DNA from 3 places in the Cellulomonas sp. Marseille-Q8402 genome. Region 3 is predicted to be linked to each of the others. Evidence: riboswitches for the same ligand, from Rfam matches in the RefSeq annotation. Region 3 holds a riboswitch; each other region holds the start of a gene.
What was found. A riboswitch is a leader RNA that binds a small molecule or an ion and turns the genes downstream of it on or off. The one in region 3 is predicted to bind S-adenosylmethionine.
Positions count from the first base shown of each region.

Region 1: it holds a riboswitch for S-adenosylmethionine, as region 3 does, so the genes downstream of both, ACWPWW_RS01515 (NAD(P)H-dependent oxidoreductase) here and ACWPWW_RS08900 (DUF1737 domain-containing protein) in region 3, are expected to answer to the same signal.
Region 2: it holds a riboswitch for S-adenosylmethionine, as region 3 does, so the genes downstream of both, ACWPWW_RS11195 (methylenetetrahydrofolate reductase) here and ACWPWW_RS08900 (DUF1737 domain-containing protein) in region 3, are expected to answer to the same signal.

Region 1 is NZ_CBCPLX010000001.1:322,476-329,425, forward strand. Features, by position in the region: gene ACWPWW_RS01490 (ABC transporter ATP-binding protein) at 1-336, shown strand, start outside; gene ACWPWW_RS01495 (hypothetical protein) at 333-692, shown strand; gene ACWPWW_RS01500 (NtaA/DmoA family FMN-dependent monooxygenase) at 811-2,193, opposite strand; gene ACWPWW_RS01505 (LLM class flavin-dependent oxidoreductase) at 2,205-3,320, opposite strand; gene ACWPWW_RS01510 (flavin reductase family protein) at 3,365-3,931, opposite strand; gene ACWPWW_RS01515 (NAD(P)H-dependent oxidoreductase) at 3,928-4,476, opposite strand; SAM riboswitch class IV at 4,496-4,631, opposite strand; SAM riboswitch class IV at 4,859-4,972, shown strand; gene ACWPWW_RS01520 (LLM class flavin-dependent oxidoreductase) at 5,122-6,321, shown strand; gene ACWPWW_RS01525 (GNAT family N-acetyltransferase) at 6,318-6,917, shown strand; gene ACWPWW_RS01530 (amino acid ABC transporter permease) at 6,914-6,950, shown strand, end outside.
Region 2 is NZ_CBCPLX010000002.1:21,790-28,739, reverse strand. Features, by position in the region: gene ACWPWW_RS11215 (YeiH family protein) at 1-74, shown strand, start outside; gene ACWPWW_RS11210 ((deoxy)nucleoside triphosphate pyrophosphohydrolase) at 116-550, shown strand; gene ACWPWW_RS11205 (Hsp20/alpha crystallin family protein) at 714-1,169, shown strand; gene metE (5-methyltetrahydropteroyltriglutamate--homocysteine S-methyltransferase) at 1,243-3,987, opposite strand; partial or broken gene ACWPWW_RS11195 (methylenetetrahydrofolate reductase) at 4,052-4,468, opposite strand; SAM riboswitch class I at 4,656-4,751, opposite strand; gene ACWPWW_RS11190 (SMP-30/gluconolactonase/LRE family protein) at 4,877-5,866, shown strand; gene ACWPWW_RS11185 (DNA-3-methyladenine glycosylase I) at 5,888-6,550, opposite strand; gene ACWPWW_RS11180 (MFS transporter) at 6,819-6,950, shown strand, end outside.
Region 3 is NZ_CBCPLX010000001.1:1,929,825-1,936,774, forward strand. Features, by position in the region: gene ACWPWW_RS08870 (3-oxoacyl-ACP reductase) at 1-1,060, shown strand, start outside; gene ACWPWW_RS08875 (MaoC family dehydratase) at 1,057-2,013, shown strand; gene ACWPWW_RS08880 (hypothetical protein) at 2,034-2,321, opposite strand; gene ACWPWW_RS08885 (hypothetical protein) at 2,314-2,733, opposite strand; gene ACWPWW_RS08890 (pentapeptide repeat-containing protein) at 2,809-3,432, shown strand; gene ACWPWW_RS08895 (aminotransferase class V-fold PLP-dependent enzyme) at 3,494-4,879, opposite strand; SAM riboswitch class IV at 4,927-5,042, opposite strand; SAM riboswitch class I at 5,140-5,248, shown strand; partial or broken gene ACWPWW_RS08900 (DUF1737 domain-containing protein) at 5,255-5,443, shown strand; gene ACWPWW_RS08905 (rhodanese-like domain-containing protein) at 5,461-5,886, shown strand; gene ACWPWW_RS08910 (O-succinylhomoserine sulfhydrylase) at 5,883-6,950, shown strand, end outside.

The DNA of each region.
Region 1 (6,950 bases), 1.6 Mb from region 3:
GCGAACCTGTCGGCGGGGGAGAAGCAGCTGCTGACGATCGCGCGCGCGTTCGTCGCCCAGCCCTCCGTGCTGATCCTCGACGAGGCGACGTCGTCGGTCGACACCCGCACCGAGCGGCTGCTGCAGCAGGCGATGGCCTCGCTGCGGCACGGCCGGACGTCGTTCGTCATCGCGCACCGCCTGTCGACCATCCGCGACGCCGACCTGATCCTCGTGATGGAGCAGGGCGCCATCGTGGAGAAGGGCACGCACGACGAGCTCATCACCGCCCGCGGCGCGTACCACCGGCTGTACCAGTCGCAGTTCGCCGGTGCCGCGGTCGAGGAGAACGCGTGACGGGCACCCCCGGATGGCAGCGGGTCGCGGCTCCACGCGGCCCGCTGCCGTCGGTGCCGACCGGGGTGGTCGCGGCCGTGACCCTCGTCCTCGCGTTCGCCGTCGTGCTGGGCACCGGGATCCGGGCGCTCGGCGGTGCGGTGCTGCTGCTCGGCGTCGCCTGGTGCGCCTGGCGGGCGCTGCCCGCGGCCGGCGTGGTCCGGGTGCTCGCGGTGGTGGTGCTGGGCGGCGTCTGCTTCGCGGGGGCGCACGTGCTGGCACCGGCCCTCGGCGCGTGGCTGTCGGTGGCGTTCGTGGCCTTCGTGCTGGCGGTCGGCACGACCCTGCTCCTCGACCTCCGCCCCTCGACCCCCTGACCCGGCCGCACCTGACCCGTGGCGCTGCCGCCTGACCGCAGGCCGAGGTCGTCACCTCGGCACGAGGTCGTCCCGCAGGACTGATGACCTGGTGCGCGTGGGACGACCTCGGCCCCCGCTACGCGTCGACCAGCTCGGCCGCGGGCGCCGGCGTCCCCCGACGGGTCAGCGGCCCCCGCAGGCCGAGGTGCTCGCGCAGCGTGCTGCCGGTGTACGCGGTGCGGTAAGCGCCACGCTCCTGGAGCGCGGGCACGACCCGGTCGACGATGTCGTCGAGCCCGGACGGGACGATCCAGGGGCTGATGTTGAACCCGTCGACCGCCCCGGTCCGGACGAACCGCACCAGCTGCTCGGCCACGGCCGACGGTGTCCCGACGAACCCGCCCTCGCCCGCGACGCGGATGGCGAGCTCGCGGATCGACAGCCCGTCGGCCTCGGCGATCGCGCGCCACCGGGCGGCGATCTCGAGAGTCCGGGCGCCGGTGGTGGACGAGCCGCCCTCACCTCCGAGCTCGGCGACCGCGGGGTCGTGCGCGGGCAGCGGGCCGTCGGGGTCGTAGCCGCTGAGGTCCTCCGCCCAGATGGTGCCGACGAGGTGCAGCGCCGTGGCCGGGGTGACCTGCTGCCGGCGGACCCAGCGGGCCTTCTCCTCGGCGTCGGCCGGCGTGTCGCCGACCACGATGGCGGTGCCGGGAAAGATCTTCACGTCGTCCGCGGGCCGACCCGCCGCGACGACGCGGGACCGGATGTCGGCGGCGAAGTCGAGCGCGTCCGCGAGCACGCTGCCGTGCCGGGAGAAGATCACGTCCGCCGAGCGCGCCGCGAAGTCCCGCCCCTGCGCGGAGTCGCCGGCCTGGAAGATCACCGGGTGGCCCTGCGGGCTGCGCGGCGTCGTGGGGTCGATCTCGGCGTCGAGCAGCGGTCCGTGCACGGAGACGTGCCCGACCGGACCGCCGGCGTCGGGTCGGTCGGGCCAGGCGTCCCAGACGCGGCGCGCCGTCGCGAGCACCTGGGCGGCGCGCTCGTACCGGTCGGCGTGGTCGAGGTAGCCGCCGCGGCGGAAGTTCGCCCCGGTCCACGCGTTGTCCGTGGTGACCACGTTCCACGCGGCACGGCCGCCGGACAGCACGTCGAGGCTCGCGAGCCGGCGGGCCAGATCCACCGGGTCGTTGTAGGTGGTGTTCTGCGTCGCGACCAGGCCGATCCGCTCGGTGACGGCCGCGAGCGCCGCCAGCTGGGTGATCGCGTCGGGGCGGCCGACGACGTCGAGGTCGTGCAGCTGCCCGCGGCTCTCGCGCAGCCGCAGGCCCTCGCCCAGGAAGAACGCGTCGAACAACCCGCGCTCGGCGGTCCGGGCGACGCGCTCGAAGGACGCGAAGCCGGTCTGGGAGCCGGACTCGGGGTCGGACCAGACGGTGGTGTGGTTGACGCCCTGGAAGAAGACGCCGAGGTGGACCTCCGCGTCGGGCCGGGTGATCGGGGGCTCGGTGTGCGCAGTCATCGTGCTGCTCCTCAGGCGGTGCGGCGGGCGGCGCCCGCGAAGCGGTTGGCGGGCCTGGTCAGGCCCAGGTGGTCGCGCAGGGTGGCGCCGGACCGGGGTGCGGCCGTGAGCCGCGCGGCGCGCAGGGCGGGCAGCACGTCCCGCGCGAGCACGGGCAGGTCCACGTCCAGCACGGCGGGCAGCAGGCGGACCCCGTCGACCGACGGGTCGGCGGCGAGCTCGGTGAGCAGCGCCAGGAGGCCGGCGGCGTCACCGACGTGCCGGAGCGGGGCACCTGCCGACCAGGGACCGGCTGCGTCGAGCTCGGTCAGGCGGTCCCGCGCGCGTCGGCCGGGGGTGTCGAGCACGAGCTCGACCTCGATCGCGGCCAGCGCGGCGCCGGCCGTGCGCGCGGCCGCGGCGGACCTGCGCGCGGCCGCGACGTCCGGCCCCCCGACGAGGGCGACGTCCACCAGCTCCTCGTCCCGCTCGCCCGGTGCCACGTCGCCGGGCCGGGCGAGCACGACCAGCTGCCCCTGCGGCGGGCGGGGCGTGATCAGCGGCCCGACCACGGAGAAGCTCTCCCCGGTGAAGTCCACGCGGTGGATCCGCTCGCGGTCGACGTACCGGCCGGTGGCGACGTCGCGGATCACGGCGTCGTCCTCCCACGAGTCCCAGAGGTCGCGCACCACCTGGACGACGTCGCGGGCCTCCCGGTCGAGGTCGGGCACCGCGGCGCGGCCGTAGGCGGCGGGCGTCGCCCCGCCCGGGGTGACGGCGGCGATCCAGCCGCCGCGGCCGGAGGCGGCCAGGTCGAGCGCCGCGAGCTGCGCGGCGACGTGGAACGGCTCCGGGTAGGTGGTCGGCACCTCGGGCACCAGGCCGATCGCCGTGGTGGTGCGGGAGACGAACGCGGCGCGGGTCACGGCCTCGAGCCGGGCCGCGGTGGTGGCGCCGGGGGTCGCGGGCAGGACGGCGTCCGCGAACGACGCGAACGTGAGGCCGGCGTTCTCCGCGTGCCGCACGGTGCGGGCCAGGCGGGCGCCGGAGACGAGGTCGGCGGCGGGCAGCCCGGACGCGGCGGCGGCCGCGGGGTGGCTGCCGGCGCCGTCGACGTCGAGGCCGAGGAACAGCGGGGGGACGGTCATGTCAGGGCTCCGGAAAGGTGGTGGGGGACGGCGGCGCGGCGGCGTCAGAGCGCCGAGTGGTCGCCGATCCGGTGGTAGCTGCGGTCGTGGTAGACGAGCGGCGACGCCGTGGCGGCGGCGGGTGCGTCGGCCGCGGCGCTCGAGGACAGCGCGCGCAGGGACACGAGGTAGCTGTCGCCGACCGGCGTGCGCTGGAGCACGCGGGCGCGCACCCAGGACACGGCACCGTCGATGACGGGCTCGCCGGTGGTCAGGGACGTCCAGCCGCCGTCGGCGAACCGGTCGACGCCGCTGGTCGCGAACCGGGCCGACACGTCGTCCTGGTGGTCGGCCAGGAAGCTGACCGCCAGCGTCGGGGCCGCGGACACCGCGGGCCACGACGAGGACGTCGACGCCAGCGAGAACGCCAGCAGCGGCGGCGCCGCCGACACGGAGATCACCGAGGTCGCGGTGAACCCGACCGGGCGCCCCTCGTGGCGCAGCGCAACCACGGCCACGCCGGCGGGGTGCCGGCGGAACACGGACTTGAACTGCTGCGGGTCGAGCTGCGGCTCGTCCTGCTCGGCCAGGAGGTGCTCCAGGGCGTCGAGGTCGGCGCGCTCGGCGGTCACCGCGCCACCGCCGCGAGCCCGGCGTCGGCGCCGGCGGCGCGGCGCAGCGCCGGCTCGGCCCGCACGAGCCAGGTGTCGAGGACGGCGTCCAGGTCGGCCAGCTGCCCCTCGGTGACGGTGAGCGAGCGGGTCGGCACGACCGCGCCGAGCTCGACCAGGACGGGGCGCAGGTGCACCTCGCCGACCAGCGCGTGCGCGGGGTTGCCGGACACGACGAGCGGCACGACGACGACGCCCGTGAGGCCGTCGGGGCCGTACAGGTCGAGGAACGCCTTCAGCAGGCCCGTGTAGGAGGCCTTGTAGACCGGGGTCGCGACCACCGCGACGTCGGCGGCGGCGAGCCGGGCCAGCGCGGCGTCGGCGGCGGGGTGCACGGGGGTGAGCAGCTCCCCGGCGATCTCCGCGAGGTCGACGGTGGCCACCTCGGGGGAACCACCGAGCAGGGCGGCGACGCGGTCGGCGGCCGCGCGGGCCGCGAGCAGGGTGCGGGAGCCGGGTCGCGGGTTGCCGGAGACGGCGACGACGGCAGGGGGACGGGACGTCATGGAGTGCCTCGCAAAGGGTCGATCACGCTTGCCGCGCGGCGGAGCGGGCACCCTCGCGGGCGTCCGGCCGACGGCCAGGTCATCTCCCGGAGCACCCCGCCGTGATGTGGGGTTGCTGCCCAGCGAGCCGGGGCTTGGCGCTGGGACTCTCGACCTGGGCGGGTGTCTAGCAGCGATGCGGCCCAGCACCGAGCAGGTGCCGCCGACTTCTCACGATCCGGGACCGTGCGTCCCGCTGGGACCTTCGTCCCGTGACAACGCTCCGCGATGCGAGACGCGGCACGGATTCGTTGACGCGGGCGGACGCCGGTTCGTATGTTCCCCGGCACCGGACCACGACGACGGACTCCCTGGGGAGCCAGCGCGTCGGCGGGGTCCGGCAGGTCATGAGCTCCGACACCAAGCCCCGGCTCGTCGGACGGCAACCCCCGCGTGGGTGGGTGCCCCGGGTGAGGACCAGGTCCGCTGCCGACCGGCAGCGGGCAACGCGCGAGCCCGCCCCGGCGGGCGCAGGAGGAGATCGCATGATCCGGAGCACGGTGGCGCCGCCCGCGCACCCGCTCTCCCTGCGCGAGCACGGCCGGCCGTCCCCGGCCGGCCGGCCGGGCGCGACGCGGGGCACCGCCGTCCCCGAACGGAGCCGTCATGCCCGCCTCCTCCCCGAGCCCGGCCGGAGCCGCTGTGCCGCACGAGCCGCACGACCCGCCGCACGAGCCGCCCGACCTCGGCGCGACGCACGTCGTCCTCGGCGTCGACCTCAGCGCGGTCGGCGCGCGCCCGGGTGAGCACGGGCCGCTCGCCACGGTGGCGGCGCGCCCGTTCGACGGCGAGCGCCTCGCCCGGCTGGTGCACCGCGCCGACCGCGGGTTGCTCGACCTGGTCGTGCTCGGCGACGCGCTGCTGCTGCACCCCGGCCGGCGCCAGGTGCCCGGCCGGTTCGACGCCGCCGTGGCCGCCGCCCGCGTGGCACCGCTCGCGTCGCAGACCGCGCTGGTCGCCGGCGTGGCGCACCGCGAGGTCGAGCCGGCGCACCTGGCGGCCGCGATCCGCGGCGTCCAGCGGGCCGGCGCCCTCGCGGGCTGGCAGCTCGCGGCGCCGGCCGGGTACCGGGACGAGGCCGACGACGCCGCCTGGGCGGCCGACGCCGCGGCCGCGCTCGCCGCCGTCGTCGCGGCGTGGGACGGCGGGCAGGACGCCGGGGCCGTCCGGCGCGACGGGCAGGGGCGGTACCGGGTGGACCACGAGGGCATCCGGTTCGCGGTGCGCGGCCGGGCGGCGGCCGCGCCCGCGCCCGGCGCCGGTGTCCGCCCGCTCGTCGTGGTCCCCGTGACCGGGCCGGCAGGCGCGGCGGTCGCGGGCCGGTACGCCGACGTGGCGCGGGTGGCCGTCCCCGACCCGGCGAGCGGTGCCCGCCTGCGGCAGCTGGTGCGGTCCGCCGCGACGGCGGCCGGCCGGCGCGCGGACGCCGTGCGGGTCCTGGCGGACGTCGACGTCGCGCTCGCCGACGACCGGGCGAGCGCCGCGGCCCGCCTCGACCTCGTCCGCGCCGTCGAGCGTCCCGGCGACGCCGAGCCCGGCCGGGCGGGGGACCGCGCGCTGGTGCTCGCCGGCACCGGGGCGGACCTGGCCGGTGTCGCCGCGGACTGGGTCCGGGCCGGCGCGGCCGACGGCTTCGTCGTCCGGCCCTCGTCACCGGAGGCCGACCTGGACGCGCTGGTCGACCGCGTCGTCCCCGCGCTGCAGCAGGCGGGCCTCTTCCGGCTCCGGCCCGCCCCGCCCGCCCCGCCCGACCGGCCCCGCCAGTCCGACGTCCGACCCCTTCACCCGATCGAGGTGACCCGATGACCACGACGAGCCTGCCGCACCCGCGGCCGGCCGACCCGGCGCGGCTGACCGTGCGCGCGGTCCGCCTGCAGGACCCGCTGGTGGGCCCGCTGCTGGACGGCCTGGCGCACGAGTACAGCACCCGCTACACCGGCCTGCTGACGCCGGCGCAGCTGCGCGACGAGCTGCAGCACGACGGCGCCGACGAGATCGCGCCCCCGGACGGCGAGCTCGTGCTCGTCCTGGAGGAGGGCGCGCCGGTGGCCGGCGGGGCCTTCCGCCGGCGGACCGAGCCCGAGCACGGCGACGCCGCGCGCCTCGCCGACCCCGCTGCCCGCGACGCGGACGGCGCACCCGCCGTGCCGACCGCCGAGCTCAAGCGCATCTGGACGCACGCCGAGCACCGGCGCCGCGGCCTGGCCCGCGTGGTGCTCGACGAGCTCGAGGCGCGCGCGGCCGCCCGGGGGTACCCGCGGCTGTACCTGACCACCGGTCCCCGTCAGCCCGAGGCGGTCGGCCTGTACCTCGCGGCGGGCTACACGCCGTTGTTCGAGCCGGCCGACTACCCGGGCGAGCTCGTGCCGCACGCCTTCGAGAAGTGGCTGGTGCAGCGGTGAGCGCCCCGGCAGCCGTCGTGGTCGAGCCGCCCG
Region 2 (6,950 bases), on a different contig from region 3:
CGCTCGCGCTCGGCGCGGTCGCGACGCTGGTGGCCGCCGGGGTGAGCCTGGCGGGCCTGCTCGTCGTCGCCTGACCGCCACGCGCCGGGCACCGACCCCTGGCAGACTCGGCCGCATGAAGCCGCCCGTCCTCGTCGTCGCCGCCGCCCTGGTGGACGATCTCGACGCCCCCCGCGCGCTGCTCGCCGCCCGGCGCCGGTCGCCCGCGAGCCTCGCCGGCCGCTGGGAGTTCCCCGGCGGGAAGGTCGAGCCGGGTGAGCGGCCCGAGGACGCGCTGCACCGGGAGCTGCGCGAGGAGCTCGGCGTCCGGGTCGCCCTCGGTGGCGAGCTGGCCGGGCCCGACGACGGGTGCTGGCGGCTGAGCGACACCTACGTCATGCGGCTGTGGCTGGCCGAGGTCGCGTCCGGGGTCCCCGAGCCCCTGGTCGAGCACGACGAGCTGCGCTGGCTGCCGAGCGGGCAGTGGCGCGCCGTGCCCTGGCTGGACGCCGACGTGCGCATCGTCGAGGCGCTCAGCGAGGCCGTCGAGGGTGACGCCGCGCGCGTCTGACCAGCACGTTCACCTCTGGGCGAACACCCTGGGCCTCGATCTGGCACTCGGCACCCGAGAGTGCTAGAACATCTCTCGTAGCCCTCTCGGCGCGGCCGCGCCGGGGCAGCACGGTCCCGGACCGTCCGGGACCGCGTGGACGCTTCCGAGGAGGTGACGGGCTGTGGCTACGCGATTCGACCCGTTCCAGGAGATGGACCGGCTGATGGGCCAGGTGCTCGGCTCGCAGCGTGCCGCCGCGACCATGCCGATGGACCTGTTCCGCGCCGGCGACCACTACGTCCTGCACGTCGACCTGCCGGGTGCGGACCCCGGGACCATCGACGTGAACGTGGACGACCGGACGCTGACCATCCGCGCCCAGCGCACGGCGCGCACGGAGGACGGCGTCCAGTGGCTCGCCAAGGAGCGCCCCGTCGGCACCTACGCGCGGCAGCTGACCGTCGGCCGCGGGCTCGACCTGGACGCCATCTCCGCGTCGTACGCCGACGGCGTGCTCACGCTCACCATCCCGGTGGCCGAGGAGGCCCGGCCGCGCCGCATCGAGGTCAGCACCGGTGGGACACCGGCGACCATCGAGAGCGCGGGCGCGTCACGCGAGGCGCACGCGTCCGCCTGACCCGCCGCCCGGCCACCACGCCGACGCCCCGGCCCCCTCGGCGCGAGGGGACCGGGGCGTCGGCGCGTGCGGGTCAGGCCGTCGGCACCGCCAGCGACGACCGCACGGTGCGGGTCGCCGCGAGCACGTGCTCGAGCGTCGGGGTCACCTCGGCGTACCGGCGGGTCTTCAGGCCGCAGTCGGGGTTGACCCAGAGCTGCGCGGGGTCGACCACGCGGACCGCCTCGGACAGCAGCTCGGTCACCTCGGCCTCGCTCGGGACGCGCGGGGAGTGGATGTCCCACACGCCCGGCCCGATGCCGCGGGGGTAGCCCTCGCTGGCGATGTCGCCGAGGATCTCCATCTTCGACCGGGCCGCCTCGATCGACGTCACGTCGGCGTCGAGCCCGTCGATCGCGCCGAAGATCTCCCCGAACTCGGAGTAGCAGAGGTGCGTGTGGACCTGCGTGTCCGGCCGCACGCCCGAGGTGGCGAGGCGGAACGCGGCGACCGACCAGTCGAGGTAGGCGGCGTGGTCGTCGGCACGCAGGGGCAGCAGCTCGCGCAGGGCGGGCTCGTCGACCTGCACGATCGCGGTGCCCGCGGCCTCCAGGTCCGCGATCTCGTCACGCAGGGCCAGCGCCACCTGGTTCGCGGTGTCGGCCAGCGGCTGGTCGTCGCGCACGAACGACCAGGCGAGGATCGTCACCGGGCCGGTGAGCATGCCCTTGACGGGCTTCGCCGTGAGCGACTGCGTGTACGTGGTCCACGGCACCGTGATCGGCGCGGGGCGCGAGACGTCGCCCCAGAGGATCGACGGGCGGGTGCAGCGGGAGCCGTACGACTGCACCCAGCCGTGCTGCGTGACCGCGAACCCGTCGAGGTTCTCGGCGAAGTACTGGACCATGTCGTTGCGCTCGGGCTCGCCGTGCACCAGGACGTCCAGGCCGATCTCCTCCTGCAGCGCGACGACGCGGCGGATCTCCGCCTTCATCTCGTCCTCGTACTGCGCGGCGGTGAGCTCGCCACGGCCGAACGCCGCGCGGGCCACCCGGATCTCCGGCGTCTGCGGGAACGACCCGATGGTCGTCGTCGGCAGCACCGGCAGCTGCAGGCGCTCGGCCTGCGCGGCGGCTCGGTCGGCGAACGCACCGCGCCGGAACGCCTCGGACGACAGACCCGCCAGGCGCTCGCGGACCTCGGGCCGGACGACACCCGCGGCCTCGGCGCGGGACCGGCGCGCGTCGGCCGCGGCCAGCAGCTCGGCGTGCACGGCCTCGCGGCCCTCGGTCAGGCCCGTGGCCAGCGTGACGACCTCGGCCGTCTTCTGGTCGGCGAACGCGAGCCAGGAGCGCAGCGTCGGGTCCAGCTGCGTCTCGTCCTCGACGTCGTGCGGCACGTGGAAGAGCGAGGTCGACGTGCCGATGGACACCTGGCGGGCACCCAGCCCCTCCAGGCCCTCGAGGGCACCGAGCGCCGCGTCGAGGTCGGCGCGCCAGATGTTGTGCCCGTCGACGACGCCGCCGACCAGCACCTTGCCCTCCAGGCCGGGTACCGGGCCGGCCGGGGCGGCGCCCCGGACCAGGTCGAGCGCCAGGCCCTCGACGTCCGTGCCCGCCAGCACGGGGAGCGCGTCGCGCAGGTCGCCGTACGGCGCGGCGACCAGGATCGCGGGCCGCTCGGCGGCGGGCAGCTCGGTCGCGAGCACCCGGTAGGCCTCGGCCGCGGCGCCGAGCAGCCGGTCGGCCGGGACGCCGGTCGAGTCGGACACCAGGGCCGGCTCGTCCAGCTGCACCCACGTCGCGCCGGCGCGGGCCAGGTCGCGCAGCAGCTCGGCGTACACCGGCAGCACGTCGGCCAGGCGGTCGATGGGCAGGAAGCCCTCGGGGGCGTCCTCGGTCGGCTTGGCGAGCGCCAGGAACGTCACCGGACCGACCAGCACCGGCCGGGTGAGCACGCCGTCGGCCAGCCCCTCGGCCAGCTCGCGGACCGGACGGTCGCTCGCGTACCGGAAGGTCGTCGCGGGGCCGATCTCCGGCACCAGGTAGTGGTAGTTCGAGTCGAACCACTTGGTCATCTCGAGCGGCAGGTCGTCCCCGCGGCCGCGGGCGACCGTGGAGTAGCCGGCGAGGTCGAGGCCGCCGTCGGCGGTGGTCAGGTCGGCGAACCGCTCCGGGACCGCGCCGAGGACGGCCGCGGCGTCGAGCACGTGGTCGTAGAACGAGAACGCGCTCGGGATCGCGGGCAGCGTGGTGTCCAGGCCGAGCCCGGCCAGACGGGTGCGGGTACGGCGGCGCAGGTCCGCGGCGGTCGCCTCGACCTCCTCGGCGCTCGCGCGCCCGGCCCAGAACGCCTCCAGGGCCTTCTTGAGCTCGCGGCGCGGCCCGATCCGGGGGGAGCCCAGGACGGTGGCGGCGGGGAACGGGTGGGTCTGGTGCTCGGTCATCTCTCGCCTCGGCCTGGTGGGGACAGGGGTCAGGGTGGTCGTGGGGGCCGGTTCGACGCGGCTGTGGGCGGTGGGGCCGTCTCCGCCCAGGCCGGCACCGGCGAGCAGGTCCAGCGCGGGACCGTGGGTGTTGAACGTGTACAGGTGCACGCCGGGCGCGCCGCCGTCCAGCACCGCGTGCACCAGGTCGACGCCGAGCCGGGTGCCGGCCCGGTGCCGCCGGGCGACGTCCGCGGGGTCGTCCGGGTCGAACGCGTCCAGGCGCGCCAGCACGTCCGCGGGGACCGGGACGCCGGTCGCCTGCTGGACGCGGCGCAGGCGGGCCGGGTCGGTCATCGGGATGATCCCCGGGACGATGGGGATGGTCACCCCCGCGTCGCGGGCCAGCGTCACCAGGCTCGGCGTACGACCCGGCGTCGTAGAACACCTGCGTGATCGCGAAGTCCGCACCGGCCTGCTGCTTGGCCAGCAGCGCCTCGACGTCCTGCTGCAGCGTGCCGCCCGAGCCGGCGTTGCCGCGAGGGAACGCGGCCACCGCGACGGACAGCGGCCGGGAGGCGGCGCGCACCGCCTGCGCCGGGCTCGACGCGCACCGGCGCCGCTCGATCTCCCGGAGCAGGCCCACGAGCGCGCTCGCGGTCGGCAGGCCGTCGGGGTGCGGCTCCCACGAGTGGTCGGCCGGCGGGTCGCCCCGCAGCGCGAGGAACGAGCGGACGCCCTCGTCCAGGAACTCCTCGATCGTGTCGGCCAGGTCCTCGCGCGAGGTCCCGACGCAGGTCAGGTGCGCGATCGGCGTCAGCGACGTCTCGCGCAGCAGCCGCCGGACCAGCGCGCGCGTCGTGCGGCGGGTGCTGCCCGAGGCGCCGTAGGTCACGGACACGAAGTCCGGGCGCGCCGAGGCCAGGCTCCTGCACCGTCGCCCACAGGCGCGGGGCGGCGTCCGGGTTCCGCGGCGGGAACAGGCTCGAACGACACCGTCGGGCGGTCGACCGCGCCGAGGCCGTCCGCGACCACGTCGCCGTGGCCCGGGTGCAGGGGTACGCCGGTACTGCTCATCGTCGCCTCCATCGAACCTGGCGGAAGCACCCACACCCTCCACGCGGAGGGGGTTGCTGCGACGTCGACGAGCCAGGTCTCTCGGTCGCTCTGGATGGTGCGGCAACCCTAGGACGCGTGCGGGTGGGCGTCCAGTGCCCCTGACGCGTCACGTTCTCGTGGCCCGGATCACACCGGCGGGCGCGCGCCCGTGCGGGTCCGGCGGCCCCGTGCGAGGCTGCGGGAGGTGAGCCCTCGTGACCTGCGCCGCGTCCCCCGCCCCGCCGACCGCGACCGCCTGGACGTGCGCGACCTCGTCGCCGACGCCGCCACGGGCGCGCAGGCCTGCTCGGAGAGCACCGCGCGCAGGCTCGGGGAGCGGCCGGTCTGGGACGCGCGGTCGTCCGCGCTGGTGTGGGTCGACATCGACGGCCGCGCCGTGCACCGCTGGGCCGACGGCGACCCCGCCCGGGACACCGTGCTCAGCACCACCTCACCGGTGGGCGTCGCGTGGCCGACCTCCTCGGGCGGGCTGCTGCTCGCCACGGCCGACGGCCTCGCGGTGCACGACGGCACCCGGCTCGGCCCGCTGACCCGGCCCGAGGACATGCCCGACGACTACCGGTTCAACGACGGCGGCTGCGACCCGGCGGGGCGGTTCTGGGTCTCGACCCTGCCGCGGAGCGGGTCCGCAGGTGACGGCGTCGTGCTCCGGGTGGTCGGCGGACCGGGCGGGCTCGAGGTCGACACCGCCCTCACCGGCGTCGCGCTGGGCAACGGGATCGCGTGGAGCCCGGACGGCAGCGTGCTCTACCTGACCGACACGGACGCGAAGGTCGTCCACCGGCTCCCCTACGACGTCGCGGCCGGGACGGCGGGGGAGCCGGAGCCCTTCCTCGCGTTCAGGCCCGACGGGCCCGGCCCCGACGGCACCGCGGTCGACGCCGAGGGCGGGCTGTGGATCGCCACGTACGGCGGCGGGCACGTGCTCCGGTTCGCGGCCGACGGGACGCCGCGGGGTGCGTACGCGGTGCCGGTGCCCGACGTGACCTGCCCGGGGTTCGGGCCGGCGGGGTCGGGGGCGCTGTACGTCACGACGGCGTCGAGCGGCGGGTCGTGGACCGGCGGCGACGCTCTGCCGGGGCCGGCGTCCGCCGAGGAGGAGCGGGGCGGGGCGGTGTTCCGGGTCGACGTGGACGTGGACGGGTCGCCGGTGCGGGAGTTCGCGGACGGGTGAGGTCGCGGTGCGCGCGTGGCCTCAGGCGCGCGCCAGCACCACCGGGCAGTCCGCGAGGTGGTCGTCGACCATCCCGCACGCCTGCATCGCGGCGTACGCCGTCGTCGGGCCGACGAACCGGAACCCGAGCGACTTCAGCTCCTTGGCGAGGGCGACCGACTCCGGCGTCGTCGCCGGCACGTCCGCGAAGGTCCGGGCGCGCGCTCGGTCCGCCGCCGGGGTCGCGTACGCCCAGAACAGCGCGTCGAGCGTCCGGCCCTGGGCGTGCAGGTCCAGCAGCGCCCGGGCGTTCGCGATGGTCGCCGTGATCTTGGCGCGGTTCCGGATGATCCCGGCGTCGGCCATCAGGCGCTCGACGTCGTGCTCGTCGTACGCGGCGACCACGGCGGGGTCGAAGCCGGCGAAGGCCTCCCGGAAGGCCTCGCGCTTGCGCAGCACGGTGATCCACGCCAGCCCCGACTGGAAGGCCTCGAGCGTGACCCGCTCGTAGAGGGAGCGCTCGCCGTGCACGGGCACGCCCCACTCCTCGTCGTGGTACCGCTCGTAGAGGGGGTCGCCGTCGCCGAAGCACCGGCGGCCGGCCGGGCGTGCGCCCGCGGTCGCGGCGGTCACGGGGTGCTGGACCTGGTTCTCCACCGGCGGTGCCGGCTCGGCGGGGTCCCCGGGTGCGTCGGTGCTCGTCATGGCGGCCACTCTGCCGCAGCCGTCCGACAGCCGGCCGGCTGCGTCCACCACCCACCCGGGCTCGTGACCTGGGGACGCCGTCCCAGCGGTACCACGATGTGGACGTGGGTTGTCTACCTCGTGAGACGGCGTAAGGTCGCCGGTGCGCTGGAGCACCGCGTGCGTCACCCGAGCCGGCCTGCGAGCCGACCCGGGACCACCGACGGTGGTCCCGTGCCCACAGGCCTCCCCGAGGCCTTCGCAGCCCGTCGAACCGGAGTCGTCCCGCATGTCAGCCACCGCCGTGTCCACCACCGAGCCGGCCGCACCCAAGCCGCTGAACTCGCCCTCGCGGGTCATCGCCGCGAGCCTCGTGGGCACCACCATCGAGTTCTACGACTTCTACGTGTACGCGACGGCC
Region 3 (6,950 bases):
GCCGCTGCTCGCCCTGGCGCCGGTGCTGAAGACGCTGGCGTCGCACGGCCGCGTCGTCACCGTGTCCCGGCCGGCGACCCCCGACCAGGCGCCCGCCGTCGCCGCGGCCCGCCAGGGCGTCGACGGCGCGCTGCGGTCCGTCGCCAAGGAGCTCCGCGGGGGCTCGACGGCGAACGGCGTGGTCGTCGCCGACGACGTGCCCGTCACCGCGCCGGGCGTGCTGGGCGCGCTGCGGTTCCTGCTCTCCGCCCGGTCCGCGTACGTCGACGGGCAGCTGCTGCCGGTCGACTCCGCCGCCGGTGCGCTGCCCGCCGACTGGGAGCGGCCGCTCGAGGGACGGGTCGCCGTCGTCACCGGCGCCGCCCGCGGCATCGGGGAGGCCATCGCCACGACGCTCGCCCGCGACGGGGCCACCGTCGTCGCGGTCGACGTCCCGGCCGCCGGGGAGGCGCTGGCCGCCGTCGCCAACCGCGTCCGCGGCACCGCGCTCCAGCTCGACGTCACCGCGGCCGACGCCGGCGACCGGATCCTCGAGCACGCGCTCGCCCGGCACGGCCGGCTCGACGTCGTGGTGCACAACGCCGGCATCACCCGCGACAAGCTGCTGGCCAACATGACGCCCGACCGCTGGGAGTCCGTCATCGCCGTGAACATCGCCGCGCAGCTGCGCATCAACGAGGCGCTGCTCACCTCCGGCGACTTCACCGACGCCCCGCGGATCGTCTCGCTCGCCTCGACCTCCGGCATCGCCGGCAACCGCGGGCAGTCCAACTACGCCGCGTCCAAGGGCGGCGTCATCGGCATGGTGCAGGCGACCGCGCCGCTGCTCGCCGCGTTCGGCGGCACCGCGAACGCCGTCGCGCCCGGGTTCATCGAGACCGACATGACGGCGCGGATGCCCGCCCTCACCCGGCAGGTGGCGCGGCGGCTGTCGTCGCTGCAGCAGGGCGGCCTGCCGGTCGACGTCGCCGAGGCCGTCGCGTTCCTCGCGTCGCCGCAGGCCGGTGGCGTCGCCGGGCAGGTGCTGCGGGTGTGCGGGCAGAGCATGGTGGGGCGGTGACGGCCGTCGCCGCCCCCGGGACCCGCCGCGAGGTCGAGCTGCGCGAGCCGCCCGGCCTCGGCGCGCTCTACGCCCGGGCCGGGCTCGCGTCGGGCCGCGCGGCGGTCGGCGGTCCGCTGCGCCGCGCGCTCGGCGGGGCCCCGTCCGCGCCCCGGTCCCCCGTGCTGCCCGCCGTCCTGCACCGGCTCGACGACGTCCGGCCCGACCCGGGCGCCCTCACCGCCTACCAGCACCTGGTCGGCGAGCCGGCCGGCGACGTGCTGCCGGCCGGCTACGTGCACGTGCTCGCGTTCCCCGTCGCGACCGCGCTGATCGTGCGCGCCGACTTCCCGCTGCCCGCCCTCGGGATGGTGCACCTGGCCAACCGCGTCGAGCAGCGCGAGCCGCTGCGGGTGACCGACCTGCTGGACGTCCGGGCCTGGGCGCAGGACCTGCGGCCGCACCGCAAGGGCGCGCAGGTCGACCTGGTGACGGAGGTCCGGCGCGCCGGCTCCGCGCCGGGCGACGTCCCCGCGTGGCGCGGGGTGTCCACCTACCTCGCGCCCGGCGTCCGGCTGCCGGGCGCCGCGCCCGAGGAGGCGGCCCGGGCCGAGTTCGTCCCCCCGGCCCCGACCGGGCGGTGGGCCCTCGACGCCGGGACCGGCCGCCGGTACGCGGCGGTGTCCGGCGACGCGAACCCCATCCACCTCACGCCGCTCACGGCACGGGCGCTCGGGTTCCCGCGGGCCATCGCGCACGGCATGTACACCGCCGCGCGGGCGCTGGCCGACGTCGGCGCCCGGCGCGGTGAGGCGTACACGTGGGACGTGGAGTTCGCGGCACCGGTGCTGCTGCCCTCGTCGCCCGCGGTGCGGGTGGGACGTGGCGAGGACGGGAGCGGGTGGACGGTCGTGGCGTGGGACGGGAAGCGGGGGAAGCTGCACCTGTCGGCGGCGGTGCGACCGCTGGTGTGAGGTGTGCCGGCGTACGCGCGTCAGGTGAACAGCGACCGCCACATCTGCTGCACCAGCCCGCCGCGCGTGAGGCGCTTGTGCTCCTCGTGCCAGTACCGGGCGGACTCCAGCGAGAGCCGGATGAACTCCTGCTCGCGCTCCCGCGCGCGCCGGGCGTCGTCGTGCCCGCCGGTCCGGGGCTCGAAGCGGCTGAGCTCGAGGCGCCAGAGGGCCTCGTCCCGTGCGTCCTCCTCGGCGAGCGCCTGCCGGCGCGCCGCGCGTCCGCTCGGCCTCGTGGGCCGCCTGGTGATGTCGGTCCGGTCAGTCATGTCGGTGCTCCTGCTCGTCCTCGGACCCCCCGGGCCACGCTATCGCCGCGAGCGCGACGGTCACAGGGGTGGTTGCCGCACGCCCCAGCGCCGACATCACCGGAGCCACGTCCTGCCGCCGGTCGTCGTCGGCGCGCTCGACGGCCCAGCGGTACGCGTCCCACCAGTGGGCGAAGTCGCGGTCCTCGACCTGCGCAGCCCTCGCCTGCGCGATCGAGGCCTCGGCCCGCCGTCGCTCCTCGCGGGCCATCGTGACGTCCGCGCGGATCCGCGACCGGGCCGCCGTCAGCGCGAGCACCGCGGCGACGACCGCCGCGACCGCGGCTGCGCCGGGCGACAGCAGGAACGCACCCACCCACTCGGCCGGGCCGGCCGAGTGCGCACCCGCTGCGATGACGTCCCGCATCTCCATGCCAGCACGCTACGGCGGCGCGGACCGCCGGCGGCCGTCGTCCACAGGCTCGATCCGGGATGCCACCCTGGTCCCATGACCACCCCGCCCGAGGACACGCTGGAGCTCTACGCCGGACCGCTCGAGCCGGAGGGCGACTACGACCGCCTCCTGCTCGACGGCCACGACCTGGCGGGGGTCGACGCCGAGAGCAGCCGGTTCATCGAGTGCCTGCTGCGGGGCTGCGACCTCGACGGCGCGACGGTCGACCACGCGCACCTGGTGGACACCACGCTGGCGGACTGCCGCGCCGGCACGTTCCGCGCCCGGTCCGGGACGTGGCGGGACGTGACGCTGCGCGACTGCCGGTTCGGCGCGCTGGAGGCGTTCGGCGGCTCGTGGGACCGGGTGACCGTCGAGGGCGGCAAGATCGACTACCTCAACCTGCGGGACTCGCGGGTGCAGGACGTGCGGCTGGTCGGCTGCACCATCGGGGACCTGGACCTGGCGGGCGTGAAGGCCGCGCGCGTCCGGTTCGAGGGCTGCCGGATCGGCCGGCTGGACGTCACGCGGGCCCAGCTGCGGGAGGTCGACCTGCGTGGCGCGGACCTCGCCGGGCTCGACGGCACGGCGGGGCTGAAGGGCGCGACGATCAGCAACCAGCAGCTGCTGGAGCTGGCGGGGGCGCTCGCCGCGCACCTCGGCGTGACGGTGCGCTGAGGCGGTCCGGGCCGGCCTGCCCCCCGCTCGGGCCGACCCGGACCGCGTCTGCGGGGAGGCCTCAGTCCTCCACGGCCGGACCGCACGCGGCGGCGGCGGTCGCGGCGATGGTGTCGATGCCCGACACCGCCGGCCGCGGGCGGGTGTCCCCCGCCACGGTCCAGCAGCCGTCGACGACCTCGTACGCGGCGCGCGGGCCGTCGGTGACGAACGCCCGCAGGCCCGCGAGCAGCCGGTCGACCGTCTCGGCCGTGGTGCCGACGCCGACCGAGGCGCGGATCGCGCCGCCGGAGACGCCGACCCGCGCCAGCAGCGGGTGCGCGCAGAACCGCCCGTCGCGCACGCCGATGCCGTGCTCGGCGGACAGGTACGCCGCCACCAGCCCGGCGTCGTGGTCGCCCACGGTGAACGCGACGACGCCGACCGGGTCGCTGGAGTCCGACCACAGCCGCAGCACGCGCGCACCGGGGACGTCCGCGAGCCCGGCGACGAGGCGGTCCCGCAGCGCCTGCTCGTGCGCGGCGAGCGCACCGGCCGGCAGTGCGGCCAGGGTGTCGCACGCCTCGGCGAGCGCCACCGCGCCGAGCACGTTGGGCGAGCCGCCCTCGTGCCGGGCCGGCGCGGGCTGCCAGAGCGTCCGGTCGGTGCGGACGTCGCGCACCGCGCCGCCACCCGCGAGGTACGGGGTGCCCGTGTCCAGCCAGTCGCGCCGGCCGATCAGGGCACCCGCGCCGAACGGGGCGTACGTCTTGTGGCCGGAGAACGCGACGTAGTCGACGCCGCTGGCCGCGAGCGAGAACGCCCGGTGCGGCAGCAGCTGCGCGCCGTCGACCGCCACCCGCGCACCGGCCTCCTGCGCCAGCGCGACCACGGAGGCGATCGGCAGCGCCTCCCCGGTGACGTTGGACGCGCCGGTGACCGTGACCAGGGCGTACGGCTGCCGGGCGAGCTCGTCGCGCAGCGCCGTCAGCGTCGCGGCCACGGTCGGCGCGGCGGGCAGGATCGTCGCCGTCCGGCCGGACCCGCGCACGGAGCGGACCCAGGGCAGCAGGTTGGCGTGGTGCTCGACGTCGAGGACCAGGACCCGGCCGCCGTCCGGCACGCAGCCGGCCAGCAGGTTGAGCGCGTCGGTGGTGTTGCGCGTGATGACGGTGACGTCGTCCGCGCGTGCCCCGACGAACCGCGCGACCGCGGCCCGCGACGCCTCGTACAGCGCGGTGGACACCTGCGACAGGTACCCGGCGCCGCGGTGCACGGACGCGTACAGCGGCAGCACCTCGACGACGCGGGCGGCGACCTGCTCGAGCGCGGGTGCGGACGCCGCGTAGTCGAGGTTGGCGTACGGCACGGACCGGCCGTCGACCAGCGGGACGGGCGTGTCGCCGCCGACGACGGGCAGGAGAGCGGTCTGGGCCGGTGCACACGAGGTGGTTCCGGTGACGGACATGGGAGTACCCCCGAACGATCGGTGGGGAGCCCGTCACGGACCGGGCGACCCCGCGCTTGCCGGCCGCCGAACGGCGGTCGACCAGGTCGTCACCCGGGGCACCCCGCCGCGGAGGGAGGGTTGCCGGCCAGCGAGCCGGGGCTTGACGCTGGCGCTCATGACCTGCGTCGAGGATGGGACGGCCGCCGCGGACGTGTCAACCGCGGTCCACGGACCGGTCCGGGTGAACCGCGCCGCGGCGGTGATGGCGTAGCATCGCCGCACCATCCAGAGCGGCTGAGAGATCTGGCTCGACGACGCCGCAGCAACCCGCGGACCTGGGCAGTTGCCGGGCCCGGCCGAGGGTGCTTCCGCCAGAACCGATGGAGGACACGCATGACCGACACCGACGACCGCCTGCGCTACCGCCTGCTCACCGGGCCGGACGACCGCACGTTCTGCGAGCGGGTGAGCGCGGCGCTGGCCGAGGGCTACGAGCTGCACGGCAGCCCCGCCGCGACCTTCGACGGGCAGCGGGTGGTGGTGGCGCAGGCCCTGGTCCTGCCGGCCGCGACCTCCGGCAGCGCCCAGGTGCGTCCGCTGTGAGCGCGCCCTACGCGGGTGACCTCACCCCGCAGGAGGCCTGGGACCTGCTGCTGTCCGACGACCGCGTCGTCCTGGTGGACGTCCGGACCGAGGGCGAGTGGCAGTCGGTCGGCGTGCCCGACACCGCGGACGCCGGCGAGGGCCGCACGGCCTTCGTGCAGTGGACGGACGGGTTCGGCCGCCCCAACCCGCGGTTCCTCGACGAGCTCGCGGACGCCGGCGTGACGGCCGACGACCCGCGCCCGGTCGTGTTCCTGTGCCGGTCGGGTGTGCGCTCGGTCGCCGCGGCCAGCACCGTCACCGCCGCCGGCCTGGGCCCGGCGTACAACGTGCTGAGCGGGTTCGAGGGCGACGTCGGCCCCGACGGGCAGCGCGGGCACTGGGGCTGGCGCGCCGCCGGCCTGCCCTGGCGCGAGGCGTGAGCGGCGACGCCGGGACGGCTCCCGGCCCGGCGGCCTGGCGCGACGACCGCCTGCCGCTGGAGGGGCTGCGCCCGGACACGCTCGCCGTCCGCGGCGGCAGCGTGCGCACGCCGTTCCAGGAGACGTCCGAGGCGCTGTTCCTCACCCAGGGCTACGTCTACGCCCACGCCGCGGACGCCGAGGCGGCGTTCGCGGGCGAGGCCGACCGGTTCCTCTACTCGCGGTACGGCAACCCGACGGTGTCGACGTTCGAGGAGCGGCTGCGCCTGCTCGAGGGCGCCGAGGCCTGCTACGCCACCGCGTCCGGCATGTCCGCGGTGTTCACCGCCCTCGCCGCGCTGGTCCGCTCCGGGTCGCGCGTCGTCGCGGCGCGGGCGCTGTTCGGGTCGTCCGTGGTGATCTTCGACGAGATCCTCGCGAAGTGGGGGGTGCGCACCGACTACGTCGACGGCCACGTCCCGTCGCAGTGGGAGGAGGCGCTGGCGACCCCGGCGGACGTCGTGTTCTTCGAGACGCCGTCCAACCCGATGCAGGACCTGGTCGACATCGCCACGGTCAGCCGCCTCGCGCACGCCGCCGGCGCGGTCGTCGTGGTCGACAACGTGTTCGCCACCCCCGTGCTGTCCCGCCCGCTGCTGCTCGGCGCCGACGTCGTCGTGTACTCGGCGACCAAGCACATCGACGGGCAGGGGCGCGTGCTCGGCGGGGCGATCCTCGGCTCCGACGCGTTCGTGCACGGCCCGGTGCAGACCCTGATCCGGAACACCGGGCCGTCGTTGTCCGCGTTCAACGCGTGGGTGCTGCTCAAGGGGCTGGAGACGCTGTCCCTGCGCGTCCGGCACCAGACGGCCTCGGCGCTGACCCTGGCCGGCTGGCTGGAGCAGCACCCGGCGGTGGCGCAGGTCCGGTACCCGTACCTCCCGTCGCACCCGCAGCACGCGCTGGCGCTCGCGCAGCAGGACGGCGGCGGCACCGTGGTGACCGTCGACCTGCGGGTGCCGGACGGCGCCACGCCCGACGTCGCGAAGAAGTCGACGTTCGCGGTGCTGGACGCCCTGCGCGTC